Regions from separate parts of the Uniformispora flossi genome, predicted to be linked through region 2. Evidence: riboswitches for the same ligand, from Rfam matches in the RefSeq annotation. Region 2 holds a riboswitch; the other holds the start of a gene.
The links. A riboswitch is a leader RNA that binds a small molecule or an ion and turns the genes downstream of it on or off. The one in region 2 is predicted to bind ZMP and ZTP.

Region 1: it holds a riboswitch for ZMP and ZTP, as region 2 does, so the genes downstream of both, ACPA54_RS23280 (serine hydroxymethyltransferase) here and ACPA54_RS20825 (bifunctional 5,10-methylenetetrahydrofolate dehydrogenase/5,10-methenyltetrahydrofolate cyclohydrolase) in region 2, are expected to answer to the same signal.

Annotation. Positions count from the first base shown of each region.
Region 1 covers NZ_JBMULZ010000011.1:30,988-34,381, reverse strand. Annotated here, with positions in the region: gene ACPA54_RS23285 (FHA domain-containing protein) at 1-849, shown strand, start outside; gene ACPA54_RS23280 (serine hydroxymethyltransferase) at 890-2,152, opposite strand; ZMP/ZTP riboswitch at 2,208-2,297, opposite strand; gene ACPA54_RS23275 (hypothetical protein) at 2,594-3,115, shown strand; gene ACPA54_RS23270 (LppU/SCO3897 family protein) at 3,146-3,394, opposite strand, start outside.
Region 2 covers NZ_JBMULZ010000009.1:70,368-73,761, reverse strand. Annotated here, with positions in the region: gene ACPA54_RS20835 (helix-turn-helix domain-containing protein) at 1-244, opposite strand, end outside; gene ACPA54_RS20830 (hypothetical protein) at 507-887, shown strand; gene ACPA54_RS20825 (bifunctional 5,10-methylenetetrahydrofolate dehydrogenase/5,10-methenyltetrahydrofolate cyclohydrolase) at 975-1,850, opposite strand; ZMP/ZTP riboswitch at 1,872-1,997, opposite strand; gene ACPA54_RS20820 (molybdopterin-dependent oxidoreductase) at 2,075-3,394, opposite strand, start outside.

The sequences.
Region 1 (3,394 bases), on a different contig from region 2:
CACGCCGTCATCGCGGGCGCCCCCGGTGTCGGGAAGACCGAACTGCTGACGGCCTTGGTGTCGTCCCTCGCGGTGGCGAACCGCCCCGACCGGTTCGCGCTGGTGCTGGTGCGCGGTACCGCGCTCGACCCGGAGTCCCCGCCCGACGGCTTGGCGGTGTGCGCCGACCTGCCGCACACGGTCGGCTACCTGGACGAGCCCGACGGGCGCCGCACCGGGGAAGCGCTCGCGGCGCTGCATGCGGAACTGACACGGCGTGAGCATCTGCTGCGCGGCATGCCGTTCGCGTCCTACCGGGACGAATCCGGGCTCGCGCTCCCGCGGTTGCTGGTGGCCGTGGACGACATAGACGGTGTGGCACGGCACTTCCCCGGCTTCGTGAAGGGCCTCGCCGAGATCGTGCACCGCGGTGGCGGCCTCGGCATGCACTTGGCGGTCACCACCGGGCAGCCCGCGCTGGGCTTGGAGGTGACCGCCGAGCCGGAGCTGCGGATCGCGCTGCGGGTCGACGATGCCGCGTCCTCGCAGGCGGTGCTGCACATCGACGACGCGGCGGCGCTGGACGCCGAGTTCCCGGGCCGGGCGCTGGTACGCGGTTCGGACGGCGCGGTGCATCCGTTCCAGGCGGGCCGGGTCACCGGCCGCATGCCGCGCACCGCGACGCTGCGTCCCACCGCGGTGCGCCAGGACTGGACGGACCTCGGCGCCCCGCTCAACCGGCGGCGCGCCGCGGCCCCCGGGGTCGGCGGGAGACCGCCGATCGGCCCCACGGACCTGGCCCTTCTGGTCGGCACCCTGCAGCGGGCCGCCGACCAGCTCGGTGCCGCGCCGCTGCCGAAGCTGTGGTGAGGCACAACTCCGGCAGCGGCGTCACCGGCCCGTCGGCGGGTCAGGCGACCGGCACGCCCGGCGCCGGGTAGGCGGCCATCAGTTCGCGGACCTCGGCGCGGACCTGCTCTTCGACGCCGCTGCGGCCGTCGCGGAGCGCGGTGATCACCCGGTCGATCCAGGCCGCGATCTGCGGCATGTGGCCGGGGTCGAGGCCGCGCGAGGTGAGCGCGGGTGTGCCCAGGCGGATGCCGGACGGGTCGAACGGCTTGCGCGGGTCGTAGGGAACCGCGTTGTGGTTGACCACGATCCCCGCCCGGTCGAGCGCCTTCGCGGCCGGCTTGCCCGCGACGCCGGTCGACGCGAGGTCGACGAGGATCAGGTGGGTGTCGGTGCCGCCGGAGACCAAGTCGTAGCCGCGGGCGTTGAGTTCCTCGGCCAGCCGGGCGGCGTTGACGACCACCGCGCGCGCGTACGCACGGAACTCCTCGGTCGTGGCCTCCCGCAGCGCCACCGCGATGGCCGCGGTGGTGTGGTTGTGCGGACCGCCCTGGAGGCCCGGGAACACCGCCTGGTCGACGGCCTTGGCATGGTCGGCACCACAGAGCAGCATCGCGCCGCGCGGGCCACGCAGCGTCTTGTGCGTGGTCGTCGACACGACGTCGGCGTGGCCGATCGGCGACGGGTGCACACCTGCCGCGACCAGGCCCGCGATGTGCGAAATATCGGCGACCAGCAGGGCGCCGGCTTCCTGGGCGATCGAGGCGAACGCGGCGAAGTCGACGGTACGCGGCACGGCCGTACCGCCGCAGAAAATGATCTTCGGGCGGGCGGTGAGGGCGAGCGACCGGACTTCGTCGAAGTCGACCCGGCCCGTGTCGCGGCGCACGCCGTAGCGCACGCCGCGGAACCACGTGCCGGTCGCCGACACGTCCCAGCCGTGCGTGAGGTGCCCGCCCATCGGCAGCGCCATGCCCATCACAGTGTCGCCCGGACGCGCGAACGCCAGGTACATCGCCAGGTTGGCGGGCGAACCCGAATACGGCTGGACGTTGGCGTGCTCGGCGCGGAACAGCGCCTTCGCCCGGTCCCGGGCCAGGTTCTCGACCGGGTCGATCACCTGCTGGCCCTCGTAGTAGCGGCGGCCGGGGTAGCCCTCGGAATACTTGTTGGTGAGCACCGAGCCGGTGGCGGCCAGCACGGCGGCGGAGACGTAGTTCTCGCTGGGGATCATCCGCAGCGTCTCGTGCTGGAGTCGCTCTTCGGCGCGCACCAGCCCGGCCAGCTCGGGGTCGGCGGCGGAGAGTTCGAGATGACGGTCCATCAGTTCGGATGCAGCCACGGGTATTCCTCCCGGGTCGATTCCTACACAGGTCGGACCCGGGTGCCCAGGCGGACGGCACCACGCGCGGTTGCGCTGCCGCTCCCTCGTGGTCGGTTCCACGTCGACGCCAGTCGCGGCACCGCCAACGTAAGCCACGCCCGTAGCCGGCCGCGAACGAAATCACCGCAACAGCCCAGGAATCCGCGGCTTATCATCCGATTTGCCCGCAATAGTCGGCACGGTACGTTGCCCTGTAAAGAGCAGCGTTCCGAGCCGGACCACGATCGTTACCGATCCGCCACCCGGGGGTCGCTCACGTCTGGCAGGGTCCACAGGCGTAACGTGCTCCACAAACGACACGGGGAATGCCCGGAAAGCGACCGGTTGGACGAACTGCCGCGGACAACCCGGGCCTGGGCACCGGGGATTGCGGGGGAGTTCATGAGGGGCAGCAGGCGAACAGCCCTGCTACGCACGTTGTATGCGGTCCTCGTCGTCGAGGGTGCCGCCCTCGCGCTCGGCGCGGGCTCCCTCGGGGTCATGGCCGTCGCCGTCCGCCGTGAGGGCGACGAGGTCGCGGGCCTCGACAAACTGCTGATACTCGCCGCCGTACTGACCGCCGGCCTCGCCGCGCTGTGCGCCGGGAGCATCTTCGCGGTGCGCGACACGCTGCGCGACGGCTTCGGGGCGCTCGGCCGCGCCGCCACCCTGGGCATGATCCACCTGTGGACGGCGATCCTGGCCGTCACCCTGGACGGCCCGCTCTGGCTGCTCGCCCCCACCGGCATCCCCGCGGTCTTCTACCTCAGCTCGTGGTGGCTGCTGAAGGAGCGCCGCCGCGACGACCTGCTCCTGCTGGAGACCGAGATGCCGGCGCCGCGCCGCGCCGAACCGCGCCAGGTCCCCGAACCGGCCCCGAAGCCCCAGCCGGAGCCGGAAGCGGAAGGCGCCCCGCAGCACTGACCGGGGCGCCGGCAGAACACCGGCGCAGGGCTACTTCGGCCCCACGCACCACACGTCGCTGCGCCCGTCGCGCTTGACCACCAGCGGATTGGTGGAGCCGAGCACCGACGTGCACGCCGCCGTGTCCGCCGTATTGGTGAAGATCTCCTGCACCTGGAACTTCACGTTCGGATCCTGGCACGACGCCGGGCGGATGTCGTCGCCGGTCAGCGCCGCGATGCAGTCGCCTTCCTGCACGCTGCGCGGATCGCCTTGGTAGTACGACCAGCCCCAGTAGCC
Region 2 (3,394 bases):
CCGGCCGTCCCCGGTCGGCGGCTTCCGCGAGCGGGGCGATCTCCTCGGCGTCCAGCGCGAAGCCGGTGATGATCTGGTGCAGCGCGTGGTCGCGCAGCGGCCTGGTGTGCTCGTAGTGCCGGTAGGTGGCCACGCCCGTGACCTGCGCGGCTTCGTCCTGGGTGTACCCGCGGTCGTGCCGCAGCCAGCGCAACGCTAGTGCGGAGGCCGGTAGTTGCGCCGTCCTGGTGCTGTCTCGTGGCATCGGCTCGTCGCTCCCCCGGCTCTGCCGGACCTCCGGCGGCGCCGATCATAGGTCGCGGCCGCGCTGCCCGGTAACCGTTCAAAAAATGGACGTTGCCCCGCAGCAAAGCACGTCGCGAGGATGGCCGCGAGGGCCGCCACCCTCGAAGCCGCCGCCGACCACCTGACGGGTGGGACGCGGCGGGGCGCGTCGGGCCGCGTTCGCGGCCCGTCCGGAAGGCCGGGGGCCCGCACACCCCTGCCCCTGCATCGAGGTGTGTGCCGTGCCCGTCGTCCGGATCACCCGCCGCGGCCGCCCAACCCCGCGTCGGCGCGACCGCTCCGCCGCGCGCCCGTCGGCGTGGCCCCGCGAGCCCCTTTCCGGGGCCTACGGGGCCACGCCCGGCGGCGGGCTGCCCGGGTTGGTCGCGGCGGTCCTCCGCCGCCCCCGAGGCACTGCGGGCCCGGCCGCCCGGGAGCCGTGGCCGGGCCCCGCGGACACCCTCACCGACGCCCAGCGCCGCGGCCGCACGTGCATCGCCTGCGACACCGCCCACCCCACGCTGCGCCCGATCGGCCGCCTCGCGTCCGGCACGCCCGTCTTCGCGTGCCGCCCTTGCCGCACCGCCGCCCTCCGCGCCGGATCCGCCGACCGCACCCCCTGACCGCGCGGCCACCCGGCCCCGCGGCCCCCGCCCGGCCGTCGACCAGGCAGGCGTCGGCCGGGCGGGGCAGAACCCGCCGGACACGATCTAGACCTGGACGCTGCCGAGCTGCCGCTCCGCGGCGCGGACGGTCTGGTCGAGCAGCACCGCGATGGTCATCGGCCCGACCCCGCCGGGGACGGGGGTGATGAGGCTCGCGCGTTCGAGGGCGGACGGGAAGTCGACGTCGCCGACGTTGCCCGGGTTGTAGCCCGCGTCCACGACGACGGCGCCGGGTTTGAGGTCGGAGCCGTGGATGAACCGCGGGCGTCCGACCGCCGCCACGACGATGTCCGCGTCGCGCAGCCGGGCACGGAGGTCGGCGGTCTTCGAGTGGCAGTAGGTCACCGTCGCGTCCCGGGCGAGGAGCAGCATCCCGGCGGGCTTGCCGAGGATGGGGCTGCGGCCGACGACGACGGCGTGCTTGCCGCGCGGGTCGACGGCGTAGGCGTCGAGCAGGCGCATCACGCCGCCGGGTGTGCAGGAGACGAAGCCGGGCAGGCCGAACGCCATGGCGGCGAAGGACCGCATGGTGACGCCGTCGACGTCTTTCTCGGGGGCGATCGCTTCGAAGGCCGCGCGTTCGTCGATGTGCGCGCCGACCGGGTGCTGCAGGAGGATGCCGTGGACGGCCGGGTCGGCGGACAACGCGGCGACGGTGTCGACGAGTTCCGCCGTTCCGGTGCTCGCGGGCAGGGCGACGTGCCGGGACGCGATGCCGGCTTTCGCGCAGCGGTTCTGCTTCATGCGCACGTAGGTCACGGACGCCGGGTCTTCGCCCACCAGGACGGTGGCCAGGCACGGCGCGACGCCCGTCCGGGCGGCGAGGGCGGCGGCGGACGCGGCGGCTGCGTCGAGCGTCTGCCGGGCCAGGGCGGTGCCGTCCATCAGACGGCCTGCGACGGGGCGGGTTTCCGGGGTCATGCGGGCTCCCTGGGGCTCCACGGGGAATGCCCAGGCGCACGGCTGCGGTTCATCGCACGACGTCGTGTCGGGCCGCTCCCCGGTGGTTGTCCCACCCTGGGGACGGTGCTCCCGCACGGTCCCGCAGCGCCAGTCACGGCCTGGCGCCACTGTAACCCAGGGGTCGGGGCGGTCCCGGATGGTTTTCTCCGTCCCGGGACCGTCCCCGAACCGCCCCGGCGGTCCTAGCCTGCCACGGCCCGGACGCGGACCGGGATGCCGTTGACGGCGGCGTTGCCGGAGATCGCGTCGACGAAGGTGCCGGGGGCGAGGATGTTGGAGTTCACGCCCGCGTGACTGCGGGCCGTGTCCATGCGGGTGCCGGGTTCGTCATGGCCCCAGCCGTGGGGCATGGAGACGACGCCGGGCATCATCTCGTCGGTGACCTGGACGGCGACCTCGATCACGCCTTCGTCGGAGGCGACTTCGGCGGGGCGGCCGTCGTGGAGGCCGCTGCGGGCGGCGTCGTCGGGGTGGATCAGCAGGGTGCACTTGTTGGACCCGCCGACGAGAGCCGGGACGTTGTGCAGCCACGAGTTCTTGGAGCGGAGGTGGCGGCGGCTGACCAGCAGGAGCGTCGACGGGTCGGCCACCCGGTCGAGGTGGGCGCGGAGACGGGGCAGGTCGGCGGTGATGTAGTCGGGGGCTATCTCGACCTTGCCGGTGGGCGTGGTGAGGATTTCGGCGACGCGCGGCACCATCGGGCCGAGGTCGATGCCGTCCGGGGCGGCTTTGAAGTCGGCGAGGGTGAGGCCGTCTTCGTTCCGGCCGTAGCGGTCGCCCCAGGGGCCGGTGCGGATGGACAGGTCGACGATGCGTTCCGGGCCGCCGTGGTCGTAGTGCGGCAGGATCTCGTCGGGGTCGAGGCCGCAGGCGCGGGCGAGGACGCCGAACCACATGTCGTCCAGGGCCGCGACGTCGACGCCCGCGGCGGGCTGTCCCGCGGCGATCGCGGCGAGGCGCAGCACGATTTCCCATTCGGCGGGCCGGTCCGGGTCCTCGGGTGCCACGACCGGCTCGGACCACTTGCCCGCGCTGCCGACCGCGAAGTTCCACATCAGGTCGTCGAAGTGCGGGCTTTCCAGCGGGCCGGGGCCGGGCAGGATGACGTGGGCGTGTCGGGTGGTCTCGTTGATCCAGTTGTCGATGCTGATCATCGCGTCGAGTTTGGGCAGCGCTTCGCGGAGGCGGGCCGCGCCGGGGGCGCTGACCGCCGGGTTTCCGGCGATGGTGATGAGCGCGCGGATGCGGCCTTCGCCTTCGGTGTCGATTTCCTCGGCGAGGCAGGACACCGGGACCTGGCCGAGGACTTCGGCGGCGCCGCGGACGCGGGAGTGCCAGCGGCCGAACGGCGCGCCGTCGGCGTTCTTGCTGCCCTGGGTGAGCGTCGCCACGGACCAGTTGACGGGCTTGGGGAACATCAGCCCGCCGGGGGTGTCGAAGTGCCCGGTGAGGATGTTGACGACGTCGACGAGCCAGCTGGCGAGGGTGCCGAACTCCTGGTT